One region of the Shewanella halifaxensis HAW-EB4 genome, then DNA from elsewhere that is predicted to be linked to it. Evidence: predicted binding sites of a transcription regulator. Region 1 holds the regulator's gene; each other region holds the start of a gene.
The links. The regulator sigma-54, encoded in region 1, starts transcription at its own class of promoters, with help from an activator protein. The targets are predictions, from matches to a motif close to GTTGGCACGNNNNTNGNNT.
Positions count from the first base shown of each region.

Region 1 (4,881 bases):
ACTCATCTGTTTGATCAGGCTGTCTTTAAGCTCTTCACCGAGTTCGTCAAGAATTTCACCTGTGTGTTCTTGGTCAATCAGTTGCCATAACACTTGACGGGTGCGAGGTGGAGAAGATTCGAGAATAAAAGCAATGTCCGATGCCGCCATATCCTGCAACATGTTGCGGACATGGACAAACATACCGTTGCCTAATGCTTGAGTCAGCTGATTGAGACGTTGGTCAGTTGTTTCGTTGTCTAAGACTTCAATCGGCATGGCTCCCTCACTGGATAGTTTTAAAGGCGCTTATAATAACTTAAGTGCTGGGGATTTGTGTGTGATAACTAAGGAAATGAATGATTAATTATTAATTATCTTCATCAAATTTGGCATCAATTAATTGGCAAATAGCATCGAGTGCCTTTTTGGCGTCGGTTCCTGTTGCAAGGAGTTGTACCGTTTTTCCCATGCCTGTTTCTAACATTAATAAGCCTAGTACACTTGACGCCGAAGCCTGTTTCTCACCTTGAATGATGGTGATTTCGGCATCAAATTCAGAGGCGAGTACGACCAGTTTTGTTGCTGCGCGGGCGTGAAGACCTAGTTTATTGCAGATGGCGACTTCACGTTCAATGGTCGGCATTTTTTAGCTCTCGGTGGCGGACTTGTATTTTATGTTTGCCATCTTTGAAGTGAGCTGCAAGGCGCTCGGTAATGTAAACCGAGCGGTGTTGACCACCTGTACAGCCAATCGCTATGGTGAGATAGCTGCGATTGTTGCGCTCTAAGTCAGGTAACCAAGTCTCGAGTAGATCTTCGATCTGTTTAATAAACTGATTGACTCGAGGACGTTCATTTAAGAAGTCTTGTACTGGTTTATCGAGTCCTGTCATTGGGCGCAAGTCTGGTTCCCAATGGGGATTGGGTAAAAAGCGAACATCAAACATAAAGTCGGCTTCGGTCGGCATGCCGTGCTTAAATCCAAATGATTCAAAATTGATCATCAGTTCTTTATCAAGGTTACCGAGCAAGATCTCACGCACCTGATCGTTAAGATCATAGATGTTGAGAGTTGAGGTATCGATATAGTGGTCGACGATATTGGCTAGCGGCTCAAGTGAACGCCCTTCTATTTCAATTGCTTCTTTTAACGATACATTATCGTGAGATAGAGGGTGTAGACGACGAGTCTCGTTATAGCGTTTTAGTAGTACTTCATCGCTAGAATTAAGGAAAAAGCTAAGTAACTCAACTCCATCAGGTAAGTTGGTTAGGTGCTTAATAAGCTCGCTTTCTTTTTCTGGTAGGTTACGGATATCGACGCTGATCGCTACAAGATTGGTGTTTCCAGAGAGCTCTTTGAGTAGTGTGCCCATCATAGGCAGAGGCAGATTATCGACACAATAATAGCCGAGATCCTCTAGCATTCTTAACAGAACGGATTTTCCTGAACCGGAGCGACCTGAGACTAAAACAAGCTTCATCGTATGACTACCTGATAGAGATTTAACTAAATGTTTGGATTTTGTGATTATGTTGTACAAGTATATAGATTAACGTCTTTAAGGCTGAAAGCAAGAATTTGAGTGGGTAATAAAAAATAAATAATATTGCAGTAATAATTACTTAGGTCTTTAAATCATCAATGCATCATTGGAACAATGATAATAATTTAAAGACCCGAGTAAGACGCTACTGAGTAATGACTTGGTATAGCTCCGATTCATTACTGGTTTTTCTCAACTGCTTAACAACTGCTTTATCGTTGAGTTTTTCAGCCATACAAGACAGTGTCGCTAAATGTTGCTCACACTGTTCAGATGGCACCAGTAGAGCAAATAAGATATCGACAGGCTGCTTATCGATTGCGTCAAATGGGATAGGAACTTCACATTTAACCAATACTGCAACGGGACGGTCTATATTTGCCAGCCTTCCATGAGGAATCGCTATACCATTACCTATACCCGTGCTACCCATTTTTTCTCTCGCCAAGAGACTTTCAAAAATTTCTTGTGAAGAAAGGGTAGGGTACTGGACAGCAGCAATATCACTGATTAGCTCCAGTACCTTTTTCTTACTGCCCGGAGTGGCGCAGGTGGTGCACTCCGGCTGCAGGATGGTACTTAGTTCCATCGTTAGTGTTTAATCAGCTTCTCTTTGTGTTTAATAACCTGACGATCTAGCTTATCGATCAGGGAGTCTATCGCAGCATACATATCTGCGTGTTCCGAAGTGGCAAATACTTCCCCTTTTTTAAGGTGGATTTTGGCCTCGGCAATCTGCTGCATTTTCTGTACATTCAAAATAACGTGCACATTATTGATCTGATCGAAATGTCGTTCAAGCTTTGTGAATTTATCTTCCACATAGCCGCGCAGTGAAGCGGTAATTTCTATGTGATGTCCTGTCAGGTTGATTTGCATTATCGATCCTCCATGTGCCTAATTTTGAGTTATAAACTCTTACGTTGGTTTGAGGGTGGGATCAGCATTGCTTCGCGGTATTTCGCGATAGTACGTCTAGCTACTTTAATCCCTTGTTCCGCCAGAAGTTGGGCCATTTTGCTGTCGCTTAATGGTTTCTTCTGGTTTTCAGCAGCGACTAACTTCTTAATAAACGCCCTAATTGCTGTAGATGAGCACTCTCCGCCGTCGTCTGTACCGACATGGCTCGAGAAGAAATACTTGAGTTCGAAAATACCCCTTGGGGTATGCATATATTTTTGTGTGGTAACCCGTGAAATGGTGGATTCATGCATTTCAACGGCTTCGGCAATGTCATTTAATACCATAGGTTTCATGGCTTCTTCGCCGTACTCAAAAAAGCCTTGCTGAAATTTAACGATACAATTTGTTACCTTTAATAAGGTGTCATTGCGGCTTTCAAGGCTCTTAATAAACCACTTTGCTTCTTGAAGGTGGCCGCGAATAAACTGTCCATCGGCCTGATTAGTCGTGCTGCGTGCCATAGAAGCGTAATGCTGGTTAACATTAATCTTAGGCATATAGTCAGGGTTTAGCTCCACCACCCAGCGGCCTTTTTTCTTGCTAACAGACACATCCGGGATGACATATTCATCTTTACTGCGGGCTATTGCGAGACCAGGTCTTGGATTGAGCGTTTGGATCAGTGTGATAGCATCACGCAGGTCATCTTCTTTGAGCTTGGTTTTACGCATCAGCTGCCTAAAATCACGGCCAGCAATAAGGTCCAAATAGTCTTTAATCAGTAATCTAGCGTTATCTATATGGGGAGTATCGGCTGCATACTGCGCAAGTTGGATAAGTAGACATTCGCTTAGATTACGCGCGGCAACGCCGATAGGGTCGAAATGTTGAATCCGTTTTAAAACGGCCTCAACCTCATCGAGTTCAGTCTCTGGGTCGCCCATCGCTTCGAGGATCTCATCACAGCTTTGAGTTAAATAACCCCGCTCGTCGATTGCATCGATAATTGCAGTCGCGATAGCAAGGTCATTATCTGAAAATGGAGTGAGATTCTTTTGCCATTCAAGGTGCTCGTATAATCCTTCGCTAGTCTCACCCTGAAAAGGCATATCATCTTCACGACTCACGCCTGAGCTGGCGTTCGAGGAGACGGTATAGACTTCATCCCAAGTGGTATCCATCGGTAGCTCATCGGGCATGGAGTCTTGGGTTAGGGCATCAGAGGTTTCAACGCTTGCGCTATCTTGGATTAGCTCACTATCGGAGTTACTTGAAGACTGGTCTTCATCGTTGAGCATGTCGCCGTCTGATTGCTCTTCATCTAACTCCAGTAGCGGATTAGAATCTAATGCTTGTTGGATCTCTTGTTGCAGCTCTAAAGAAGACAGTTGTAACAGGCGAATAGCCTGCTGTAACTGGGGAGTCATGGTGAGCTGTTGACCCATTTTGAGCTGGAGTGACGCTTTCATTTTACCGCTATTCCCTACACTGTAGTTAAACGTTAAAGCTCGCTGAACTGGCGAAGGTTGCTCAAAAACTCAATACTTTGATTTTGTGTGGAAATAATTCCATATTGAGTTTTTTAGCTTCCATACTGTGAATTAACTATAGCCTGAATTGTTCACCTAAGTACACAGCTCGAACTTGTTGGTTGTCCAAGATTTCGGCAGGTGTGCCTTCGGCAATGAGATTTCCGTGGCTTACGATGTAAGCGTGCTCACAAACATCTAATGTTTCGCGAACATTGTGATCGGTGATTAGTACACCTAGGCCGCGACTCTTAAGTTGCTCAATAATCTTTTTGATATCGATAACTGAAATCGGGTCTACACCGGCAAATGGCTCGTCTAACAAGATAAACTTTGGATTAGCCGCTAGTGCTCTAGCAATTTCAACACGGCGGCGCTCACCCCCTGACAATGCCATACCTTGGCTGTCACGAATATGAGTGATATGGAACTCTTCAAGCAGATGCTCAAGTTGTTCTTCACGTTGCTCGTTATTGATGTCATGGCGAGTCTGTAATACCGCCATGATGTTGTCACGCACAGACAACTTTCTAAAAATACTGGCTTCCTGAGGCAGATAACCAATCCCTTTACGAGCGCGCAGATGCATAGGATCGAGTGTAAGATCGTCATCATCAATAAAGATCTTACCCTTATCACTCTGTACTAGGCCTACCACCATGTAGAACGTGGTTGTTTTACCTGCACCGTTTGGCCCAAGTAAACCGACAATCTGACCCGTCTTTACGGTTAAACTAACATCTTGTACGACAGCGCGATTTTTATAGCTCTTCGCAAGATTAACCGCTCTTAAAGTGATTTGCTTCATTGCTGTTCCTGCTGTTCCTGCTGTTCCTGCTGTTGCACTGGTGTTTCTGGTTTCTCTTCCTGATAGGTTTCAGGCTGAATAATGGTGATTACTCTATCATCGCCTTTACCTG
Region 1 is NC_010334.1:4,502,981-4,507,861, reverse strand. Features, by position in the region: gene mgtE (magnesium transporter) at 1-258, opposite strand, end outside; gene SHAL_RS19175 (HPr family phosphocarrier protein) at 350-625, opposite strand; gene rapZ (RNase adapter RapZ) at 612-1,466, opposite strand; gene ptsN (PTS IIA-like nitrogen regulatory protein PtsN) at 1,675-2,118, opposite strand; gene hpf (ribosome hibernation promoting factor) at 2,121-2,408, opposite strand; gene SHAL_RS19155 (RNA polymerase factor sigma-54) at 2,438-3,901, opposite strand; gene lptB (LPS export ABC transporter ATP-binding protein) at 4,038-4,769, opposite strand; gene lptA (lipopolysaccharide transport periplasmic protein LptA) at 4,766-4,881, opposite strand, start outside.

Region 2 (4,881 bases), 870 kb from region 1:
TGGCAGTAGTCCCAGTATCCACCATTGGTGACTCAATAAAGCATAAATCAAAATAACAACAACGAGGCTACTACCGACATAATGTAGTGCTCGGCATGTTTTATTAACATGCTGTGATAAATAAAATGGATAAAATTCCCCAAAAGACTCGAAACGTTTATTCATTTTTCAGTCCTCGATAAAAAAGCAGCTCACCACTCACCTTACCAATCTCTAGTTGCTCTAAGGTTTCAAACCCATGCTCAACAAACAAACGAATATGAGCTGCAGTGTTGGCAAAAATGCCAACACCATCAAGATGCGGCTGTTCATCACACCAACTTTGAACCGCTTTTACCAATGAACTACCGTACCCCTTTCCTTGCTCATTATTTGTTATCGCAATAAATTGCAAAATACCACATTGATTACTTGGCAAATTGTCTATTATTTCGTTTTCTTTATGAATAAGTGCTTGAGTTGACTGCCAGCCAGCGCTTAGTAACATCTTTAAACGCCAATGCCAGTATCTAGCCTCACCTAGTGGTACTTGCTGGGTCACGATACAAGCCACACCGACTAAACGCTCCCCTACAAACATACCGATTAGGGCTTGCTCTTGCTGCCACAGCTCGTTCAATTCCTCTCGAATCGCGCCGCGCAGTTTTTGTTCGTATTGTATCTGGTCACCGGTAAAGAGCGTTTCTAAAAAGAATGGGTCATCATGGTAAGCGTTATAGAGGATAGAAGCGGTAATACGTAGGTCTTCAGCGGTGAGATAAACTGCACGACACTCTTCCATGGCTTGATTCTCCATTTTATATTCCTTGATCTAGATCACACTACACCAATGTAACAACCCCGTGGAAAAGTGCAAATAATAATCAATTCAAAAAACTTGAGCCGCTTACTTTACAGCATAAAACGATTATTAAAATTGCAGTGGGTTTGGATATATCAGCCATAATTAAAGGAATAAATCGCAGATATAGATAGGCGACTAAATGGATACGACAACAAATGACTTACCCAACCTATTTTTGCAGCTGGGGCTAAAAAACGAAGAAGCAGCTATTGAAGCATTTATAAGAGAACATTCACTACCAGATAAAATGCAGCTACATGAAGCCCCATTTTGGACCGCTTCACAGAAACATTTTTTAGTGGAGTCTTTTAATCAAGATGCCCAGTGGTCTGAAGTTATCGACCATCTGGACACCCTGTTGAGAAAGCCTTAGGCTTAGTTTTGGTTTTAAGGTTAGATCTTACTGTAAGCCACCTCCCCCCAACCAACGACCGCGTTATTACTGATCACTACTGGAGTACATTCATCTTTGGTGGTTTTACCGTCGCTGTGGGTCCGTTGTGTGCGATAAAAAAGAACATAAACGTCTTTATCTTGTTGGATATAGGCCTCATTAAAATCGGCTGTCCCCATTAGGGTTACGACTTGGTCCTTAGACATACCCAAGGAGATTTTTGATAAGTTATCGCGGTTTTTATCCTGAACTTTTTCCCATGACCCATTACTATCCCAATCCGATTCGCCATCACCGAGATTGACCACACAGCCCGTTAGCCCTAAGCTTGCAATCCCAAAAAACGCTAAACCTAATAATTTTGTTTTCACTTTAACTTCCTGTATTAACATTGTTTTTAGTTTTATTTAAAAAGCAATTAACATGCCAAGCACCAAGCTACTGTTTTTACATGTGTTTATTTTAAAGAAGACCTTGGGTATTATGCTGCGATTAACAAAAAGACTAACGAGTAAGGAATTTGACTAACCATGAGTCCATTAGAACTAGTACTCAGTGCTGCTAAGAAGATCAGTGATGAAAGTAGAACGCCAACCCTCGCACTCGTTAAGAGCAAACTCGGTAGTAACATCCCCATGCCGATACTGATCCAAGGGTTGCAGCAGTTTAAATCCATGAGCACCGAAGAGATTAAAGCCCTATCGGCAGATTGTTCCATTCAAGCTGAAGATAAGGCTCCCGAGCCATCTGCGTTGGCACAACAAGCTGACACGATAGCTAAACTCGAACAAGAGCTTGCCGAGTTAAAAGCTGAGTTTAAGTTGATAAAACAGCAGCTAAACAAATTAGAAAAACACAGTAATAACAGCGAAGGACATAAAACGAATGCATGTGGTTGAGTTAAGATTCGAGTGTTTTGATAACACCACCATTAGCGCTGCAGAGAAAGCGATCAATGGTTTACTCGAGGCCTATCGTGCCAATGGCCAAGTTTTAGGACGTGAGTTTGCTGTTGCCTTTAACGATGCTGAATTCAGAGTTAGGCTGTTAATGCCCGAGAAAAGTAGCTTATCTAAGCGTTTCAATAGTCCTTGGGTTGATACCGCCCTAAATGAGCTAACCGATGCCAAACTACTCGCTCCCCGCGAAAAATATATTGGCCAAGACATCAACTCAGAAGTTTCGAGCCAAGACACGCCAAGTTGGCAGCTACTATATACCAGTTACGTCCATATGTGCTCGCCACTACGAAACGGCGATACGCTGCAACCCATTCCTCTGTACCAAATTCCGGCTACTGCCAACGGTGATCATAAACGCATGATCCGCTGGCAAACCGAATGGCAAGCCTGCGATGAACTGCAGATGGCGGCCGCCACAAAAGCAGAATTTGCAGCACTTGAAGAGCTAACCAGTCATCAGAGTGACCTATTTAGGCGCGGATGGAATCTGCGAGGCAGAGTCGAGTATCTAACAAAAATCCCAACCTACTATTATCTATATCGTGTTGGTGGTGAGAGTCTTGCGGCAGAAAAACAGCGCCCTTGTCCTAAATGCGGTAGCAAAGAGTGGCTGTTAGATGAACCGCTATTGGATATGTTTCATTTTCGCTGTGAGACTTGCCGCATAGTGTCGAACATCTCATGGGATCATCTATAAGAAACTATATCTTCCCCATAAAATCGCGTCCTCATAAAAAATGGCTCAATGAATATTGAGCCATTTTTGTTATCGCATCTAGCGCATCAATTATTTGCCGCGTAAATTACGCCACATCAATTTCATTCGCTGCCAAATACCGGGGTGATCAAGCTCAGGCATAGACTCTTCAATCAACTTTACCGGTGGTGTCACTCTTGGCGTTAATAAGCTAATAAATTCATTCAACGACTCTGCAAGCTTACTGCTTTGAACTTCGCCAGGGATCTCAACCCACACACTGCCGTCGCTATTATTAACTGTTAGCATCTTATCTTCATCGTCTAACACACCGATAAACCAAGTTGGCTCCTGCTTAAGCTTTTTCTTCATCATCAAATGACCGATGATGTTCTGCTGCAGGTACTCAAAATCGGTTTGGTTCCACACTTGGATAAGTTCACCGCTGCCCCACTTGGAGTCAAAGAATAGCGGCGCGGAGAAGTGACGGCCATAAAATGCATTTATTTCAGCACACAGAGTCAGTTCAAGCGCAGTTTCGACGTTATCAAACTGACCAGGAGTTTGACGAACAACCGCTTGCCAAAACACGGCTCCGTCACTATCCATTTCGCCTACAACGCAGTCAGACTCTTGCTCTTGGGCATAATATCGTGGCTGTTCATCAAGCTTTTCTACATAGGCTTGTTGATATTTAGATAAAAAAAGATCTAAAGCGGGTAAAGAAGACACTTAAGCCAGTTCCAAAATCAGTTATAATAGGGGTCTATTTTGACATGGAAACCGTATTGATGACACAACATCATGATCCCTACAGTAACGCACCCGAACTTTCTGAATTAACATTAGGAAAGTCGACAGGTTATCAAGAGCAGTATGATGCATCTTTACTTCAAGGCGTGCCGCGTAAGTTAAACCGTGATGCTATTGCCCTCACTCAAGAGCTGCCATTTCATGGCTGTGATATCTGGACAGGCTACGAGCTCTCTTGGCTCAACGCTAAAGGCAAACCTATGGTAGCCATTGCAGAGTTTAGCCTAAGTTTTGACAGTAAATACCTTATCGAATCAAAATCATTCAAGCTGTATTTAAACAGCTATAACCAGACTCGATTCGATAGCCTGCAAGCAGTACAAGAACGTTTAACCCAAGATTTAAGCGCCTGCGCCGATGGTGAAGTCACAGTAAAAGTTATCGAGCCAAAACAGTTCAGCCACCAGCGAATTATTGAGCTACCTGGTACCTGCATCGATGATCTCGATATTGAGGTTGATGACTATCGCTTCAATCCAGACTACTTAGTCGACAGTGTCGATAATAAAGCAATTGTTGCCGAAACGCTGACTTCTAACTTGCTTAAGTCAAATTGCTTGATCACCTCACAGCCTGACTGGGGCACGGTGATGATCCGCTATCAGGGCCCTAAGATTGATCGTGAAAAGCTACTCAGATATCTCATCTCATTTAGACAACATAATGAGTTTCACGAGCAGTGTGTTGAGCGGATTTTCGTCGATCTTAAACGCTTCTGCCAATGCTCAAAGCTCACGGTTTATGCCCGTTACACTCGCCGTGGCGGTTTAGATATCAATCCATACCGTAGCGATTTTGAACACCCAGCCGAGAATCAACGCCTCGCACGACAATAAACACAAGTCATTACGGCTTATAAAGAAAACAAAAAACGGGTCAGAGTGTCATTAACCCGTTTTTTATTATAAATTTCGGACAAAAAAACTCCCATCAGCGATAACCAATGAGAGAGTGAGAGAGCGCTGCAACTCTGAGGCTGCTCTTGGTCTTTTTATAAAACAGCCTGCTCTCAAGGCAATAGATTGTTCGCAATGGTCGCCAATATTTTACCTCAATATTAAACTACCACTTAAATGACAGGCCAAATTCATAGAAATTTTCGCTATTAGGAAAGTAGGTATAGGTAAAATAAGGAGATAACTTCCATACCTCAGTGGTTAAAGTAATTTCG
Region 2 is NC_010334.1:3,637,766-3,642,646, forward strand. Features, by position in the region: gene SHAL_RS15475 (Mpo1-like protein) at 1-165, opposite strand, end outside; gene SHAL_RS15480 (GNAT family N-acetyltransferase) at 158-796, opposite strand; gene SHAL_RS15485 (DUF2789 domain-containing protein) at 984-1,217, shown strand; gene SHAL_RS15490 (DUF3192 domain-containing protein) at 1,238-1,630, opposite strand; gene SHAL_RS15495 (hypothetical protein) at 1,769-2,137, shown strand; gene SHAL_RS15500 (Zn-ribbon-containing protein) at 2,124-2,897, shown strand; gene syd (SecY-interacting protein) at 2,988-3,629, opposite strand; gene queF (NADPH-dependent 7-cyano-7-deazaguanine reductase QueF) at 3,689-4,546, shown strand; gene SHAL_RS15515 (hypothetical protein) at 4,773-4,881, opposite strand, start outside.
Region 2: the regulator sigma-54 is predicted to act here: its motif matches at 1,651-1,669, upstream of SHAL_RS15490 (DUF3192 domain-containing protein).

Region 3 (4,881 bases), 1.8 Mb from region 1:
AAAATGGCTCTGTTCGGCAAGTGCCAACTTCAGTAATCCATAGGCACGATCATAATCTCCATCAACTAATGCCTCCGCGGCAATATTGTTATAAAACATAGAGATAACAGTAGACTTGTTGACCCGTTGCTTTTTATATCCCTGCATAGCACGCTCAGGTAAAAAATCGATTTGTATAGAGCGGGTAGAGATGTTGAAGACATTGCCATTATCTTGAGGTAACAGCTTCAAGTTAATGTGACCATTAACCAGATAGAAGCCTCCTTGCCTGTCCCACACTGGCGGGATCCCTATCTCTTGAAACTCAACCTTAACCCCTATCTCTTCGGCGAGCGCAGCGGTTAATACCACTAACGACAAACAGTTACCCTCTCTGTCATTAAAAGTATCACTAGCAAGGCGAGTCACATTATCGGCGTAACGAAAACCGCCATCGGCTGCATTAATGTAGTTTGCTAACCATTCATGCATCATCACATTATTTTGCTGCAAAAAGCTCTTCGAGCGCATCAGTTCCCGCTTAAGGCTAACCACGGCCTCATCAGGTAAATCAAACAGCTCATCGGCACTTGGGAGTCCATTAGCCGGACTAAAATGCTGGTCATGAAAATAAGCATGTAGATCTTGGGCAGGTTCAGGCGCCTGACTCGCACAGCCGCAAAAGAGGCTGGTCAGCATAATCACTAGCAACAAAATAGTTCGATTCATTACACACTCAACACAAGGGCTCAGTGCATTAAGCATATGCCATGAATGACAAGCTATAGGGTAAATGCGTTACAAAACGTAAATCTAACGATTGACGCTTTTGCAGCGTATCCTAAGTGCTAGTTAAGTGGGACCTTAGGAGCCTTCTTTACTGGAGGGTCTATTTGAATAAAAAGCTCTTTATTATGAAAACCATAAGGTCGGTAAAATAAGCCATGGCAGGAAAAATATCGATAGGGCACAGCGAAAGGCACACAACCAAAAGGTAAGCTTTGTAATATTTGAATTTGTTGCTGATAACGTAAGGCTTCACGCCACTCATGCAGCCTTTGCACTTCATCTCTTACCGCAAATGCATCGAACGGCTCACTGGATTTTCGTACCACAACTTGACCCGCGCTCGCACTTACAGCCAGTGTTATAAGCAATATAGAGCTCAGTATTTTCAATACTTTCATAAAGGGTCCATTAACGGGGCACGACATGACTTACTTTAGCCTAAATTTATTGAGCATTAAACACACAAGTCACAAAGGGATACATGGAGTTAATACTCCATAAGGTTATTTAGGACTGAAAATAGGAAATCACCTTCTGAGGCTGCTGATTTAGGCCAAAAGAAGGGCCTATACCGAACGGTATAAGCCCTGAATTTATATCATGCCTTGAAACTGGCTATTGAATGCCTAGCTCCCTCCCTTAACCGATACAAATTCAGGATAAGCATCAATGCCACAATCAGAAGCATCCATTCCATTATACTCTTCCTCCTCTGTAACACGGATCCCCATGGTCACTTTCAACGTAAACCAAACCACTGTCGACGCCAAAAATACCCAGCCAAAAATTACTGCAGCGCCATATAGTTGAGTCATAAGTGATGCATCGGCATTTGATACTGGCACGAGTACAAGTCCAAGTAGCCCCGCCACACCGTGAACCGAGATAGCACCAACAGGATCATCGATTTTCACTCTATCAAAGGCAACAATCGAGAACACCACTAAGCCACCCGCGACAATACCGATAACGCCAGCCATCGTAAGTGATGGAGATAACGGATCGGCAGTAATTGCCACCAAACCTGCCAATGCACCATTTAAGATCATGGTCAAGTCAGCCTTCCCCCAAATCAGTCGACATACAATGAGCGCAGCAATAGCACCAAATGCGGCCGCCGAGTTGGTGTTAACAAATATTTTAGCCACGGCGCTGGCATTTTCCGCATCAGAAACCAAAAGTTGTGAGCCACCATTAAAGCCAAACCAACCCATCCATAAAATAAACATACCTAACGTTGCCATGGGTAAGTTTGAACCAGGAATAGGGTTCACTTGACCATTGGCACCATATTTACCTTTGCGAGCGCCTAAAAGCAGCACACCTGAAAGCGCCGCCGCAGCGCCAGCCATATGCACAATTCCGCTACCGGCAAAGTCGACGAAACCCGCTGTCGATAAGAAGCCGCCGCCCCAGGTCCAGTAACCTTCAACCGGATAGATAACGGCCGTCATAAATACCGAAAACGTTAAAAAGGCCCATAGCTTCATACGCTCAGCAACCGCACCCGATACAATCGACATAGCCGTAGCCACAAATACCACTTGGAAGAAAAAATCAGACTCTAGAGCATGGTCGGCCCCGTCAGCCTGGGAGCCAATAAGCGAGCCAAATGATGGTAGCCATCCTCCCTCGCTGTTATCAACATACATGATGTTATAGCCGACAATCAGATACATCACGCAAGCTATCGAATACAAACAGACGTTTTTAGTCAAAATTTCAGTGGTATTCTTCGAGCGTACTAAGCCCGCTTCTAACATGGCAAAACCTGCTGCCATCCACATCACCAATGCGCCCGAAATCAAAAAGTAAAACGTATCTAGGGCGAAGCGTAACTCTGATACCGTTAGTCCTAACTTAGTTAAATCATCCATTAGCTTGTCCCCTTAAAGTGCTTCGTTATCATGTTCGCTGGTTCGAATACGGATTGCCTGCTCAAGTTCCGTTACAAAAATCTTGCCATCACCAATTTTTCCGGTACGAGCCGCGCCGATAATCGCCTCAAGCAACATCTCTAACCTGTCAGCTTTTATGGCAATTTCTAGTTTCACTTTTGGCAAGAAATCCACTTGGTACTCCGCGCCGCGATACAGTTCGGTATGCCCCTTTTGACGACCAAATCCTTTCACCTCAGTGACGGTCATCCCCTCTATGCCGACACTCGCTATCGCCTCTCGCACATCATCTAATTTAAATGGCTTAATAATCGCGCTGACCAATTTCATGGTTATCTCCCCAATTGCATATCCAGTTTGCTTAAACATAATCCAAGCATTAGGCCAACTTTACTAAACCTTTAAATTCAACAAGATAAATTAGCAACGCTTTTCAGTAACGCATAAAAATGCACCATTCGAGTGCGCATATTCAACCAGCGCACACATATAAAGCACTCATATTGGAATTAGACCCATTTCTAATTGGAGAAGCCAAACAGATCTGATTTACTAGCAGGTTCACTCCCCTTGCAAATATAGAAAGGCCTAAGATGCTAAAAGCAGAAGAATGTGTATTGGTTATAGTGGATGTTCAGGGTCAGCTAGCGCGAGTTATGCATCATAGTGAGCAGCTACATCACAAACTAGAAGTGCTCATTAAAGGAATACAACTATTTGATATTCCGATTTTGTGGCTCGAACAGATCCCCGAGAAACTGGGCCCCACCAGTGAAAACTTAGCCATGGAGCTAACAAAAACGACTGAAGCTATCACCAAGCACCACTTTAGTGGTTGGCAAGCAGACGCATTCAGAGAAAGGCTCAGCGCGATGCAGCAAAAGCAGATTATCTTAGCGGGTATTGAAACTCATGTGTGTGTTTATCAGACTTGTAGAGATCTATTGGCTAACGGCTACCAAACTCATCTGGTAGCTGATGCTATGTCGTCAAGAGAACAGAGCAATAAAGTCAGCGGATTAGAGATGATGCTAAGCCATGGCGCAATGCAAACCAATGTTGAATCTCTACTGTTTGAGTTACAACATCAAGCTAAAGGCGATCGCTTTAAAGCCTTGCTTAACCTAATAAAGTAAAAGCAAAAAAAAGCCCTCCTAGGAGGGCTTCAATTCTAAACACTATCTTCTAACGAGAGTAATTCTAAACACTATGCAGTGTGAATAGACTTACTTGTAAGTTGCTTCGCGCTTTTCAGCTTCAGCATCCCACTTAGGTAGAACAGTCTTCTTGAATTCAGCTTTATCAGCGTTCATCTTCTTCATATCCATACCTAGAGCAGCTTGAGCCTTAGCTTTAGTAGAGATATCTGGAAGAGCGATAGGCTGCTTAACACCTTTCTTAGCAAGTAGTTGAGCTAGCTTAACGCGAGCATCAGCCGCTTTATTCAGTGCAGTACCCAATACACGTAATGCTTCATCTGGAGCGTGAGATGCAACACCGTGAGAAGCGATTGCATAGTCCCAACGCCATTGACCATGACGGATATCCATTAGGATTGGTGCCATTTCAGCTTCAGTTGCGCCAGCTTCCCAAGCAGCGCCTGCTTCGAAGTGAGCTTTAACTAACTGGTCTTCAGCTTGAAGTTGGATCTGCTTAACCTTAGCTTTACGCTCGTTATCTAGGTTAACCATGAACTCTTTGCTTTGCTCATGACAAGTACCACAAGTTTCTTCGAAACGATCAAATGGGTTACCCACTTTGTGATCGGTAAACTTGCGGCCTTCAGCATTCTTAACTTTAGGCATGTGACAGTCAGTACAACTTACGTTGTTCTTACCGTGCATACCTAGCTGCCAAGTTTCATAACCTGGGTGCTGTGCTTTTAGCATTGGCGTCTTAGAAACGGCGTGAGTCCAATCTGCAAAGTCGATACCGTCATAATATGCTTCCATATCTTCAACAGTCGTACCCTTGTCCCATGGGAACTTAACAAAGCCTTTCTGATCAGCAGTCTTTTCGAAGTAGTACTCTACGTGGCACTGACCACAAACCATTGATTGCTTGTCTTTACGAGAAGCTTCGTCGAATGGAGTGCCAATGCTTTCCATTGCGCGCTCAGCGAATGGACGAGAGATACGTAGTTTAGACTTACCTTTTTCGTGACAGTCAGAACAACCGATAGTGTTTACGATCTCATCACCACCTTTTGCCCACT
Region 3 is NC_010334.1:1,105,798-1,110,678, reverse strand. Features, by position in the region: gene SHAL_RS04550 (tetratricopeptide repeat protein) at 1-708, opposite strand, end outside; gene SHAL_RS04545 (hypothetical protein) at 828-1,166, opposite strand; gene SHAL_RS04540 (ammonium transporter AmtB) at 1,395-2,645, opposite strand; gene SHAL_RS04535 (P-II family nitrogen regulator) at 2,658-2,996, opposite strand; gene SHAL_RS04530 (isochorismatase family protein) at 3,260-3,802, shown strand; gene nrfA (ammonia-forming nitrite reductase cytochrome c552 subunit) at 3,893-4,881, opposite strand, start outside.
Region 3: the regulator sigma-54 is predicted to act here: its motif matches at 3,037-3,055, upstream of SHAL_RS04535 (P-II family nitrogen regulator).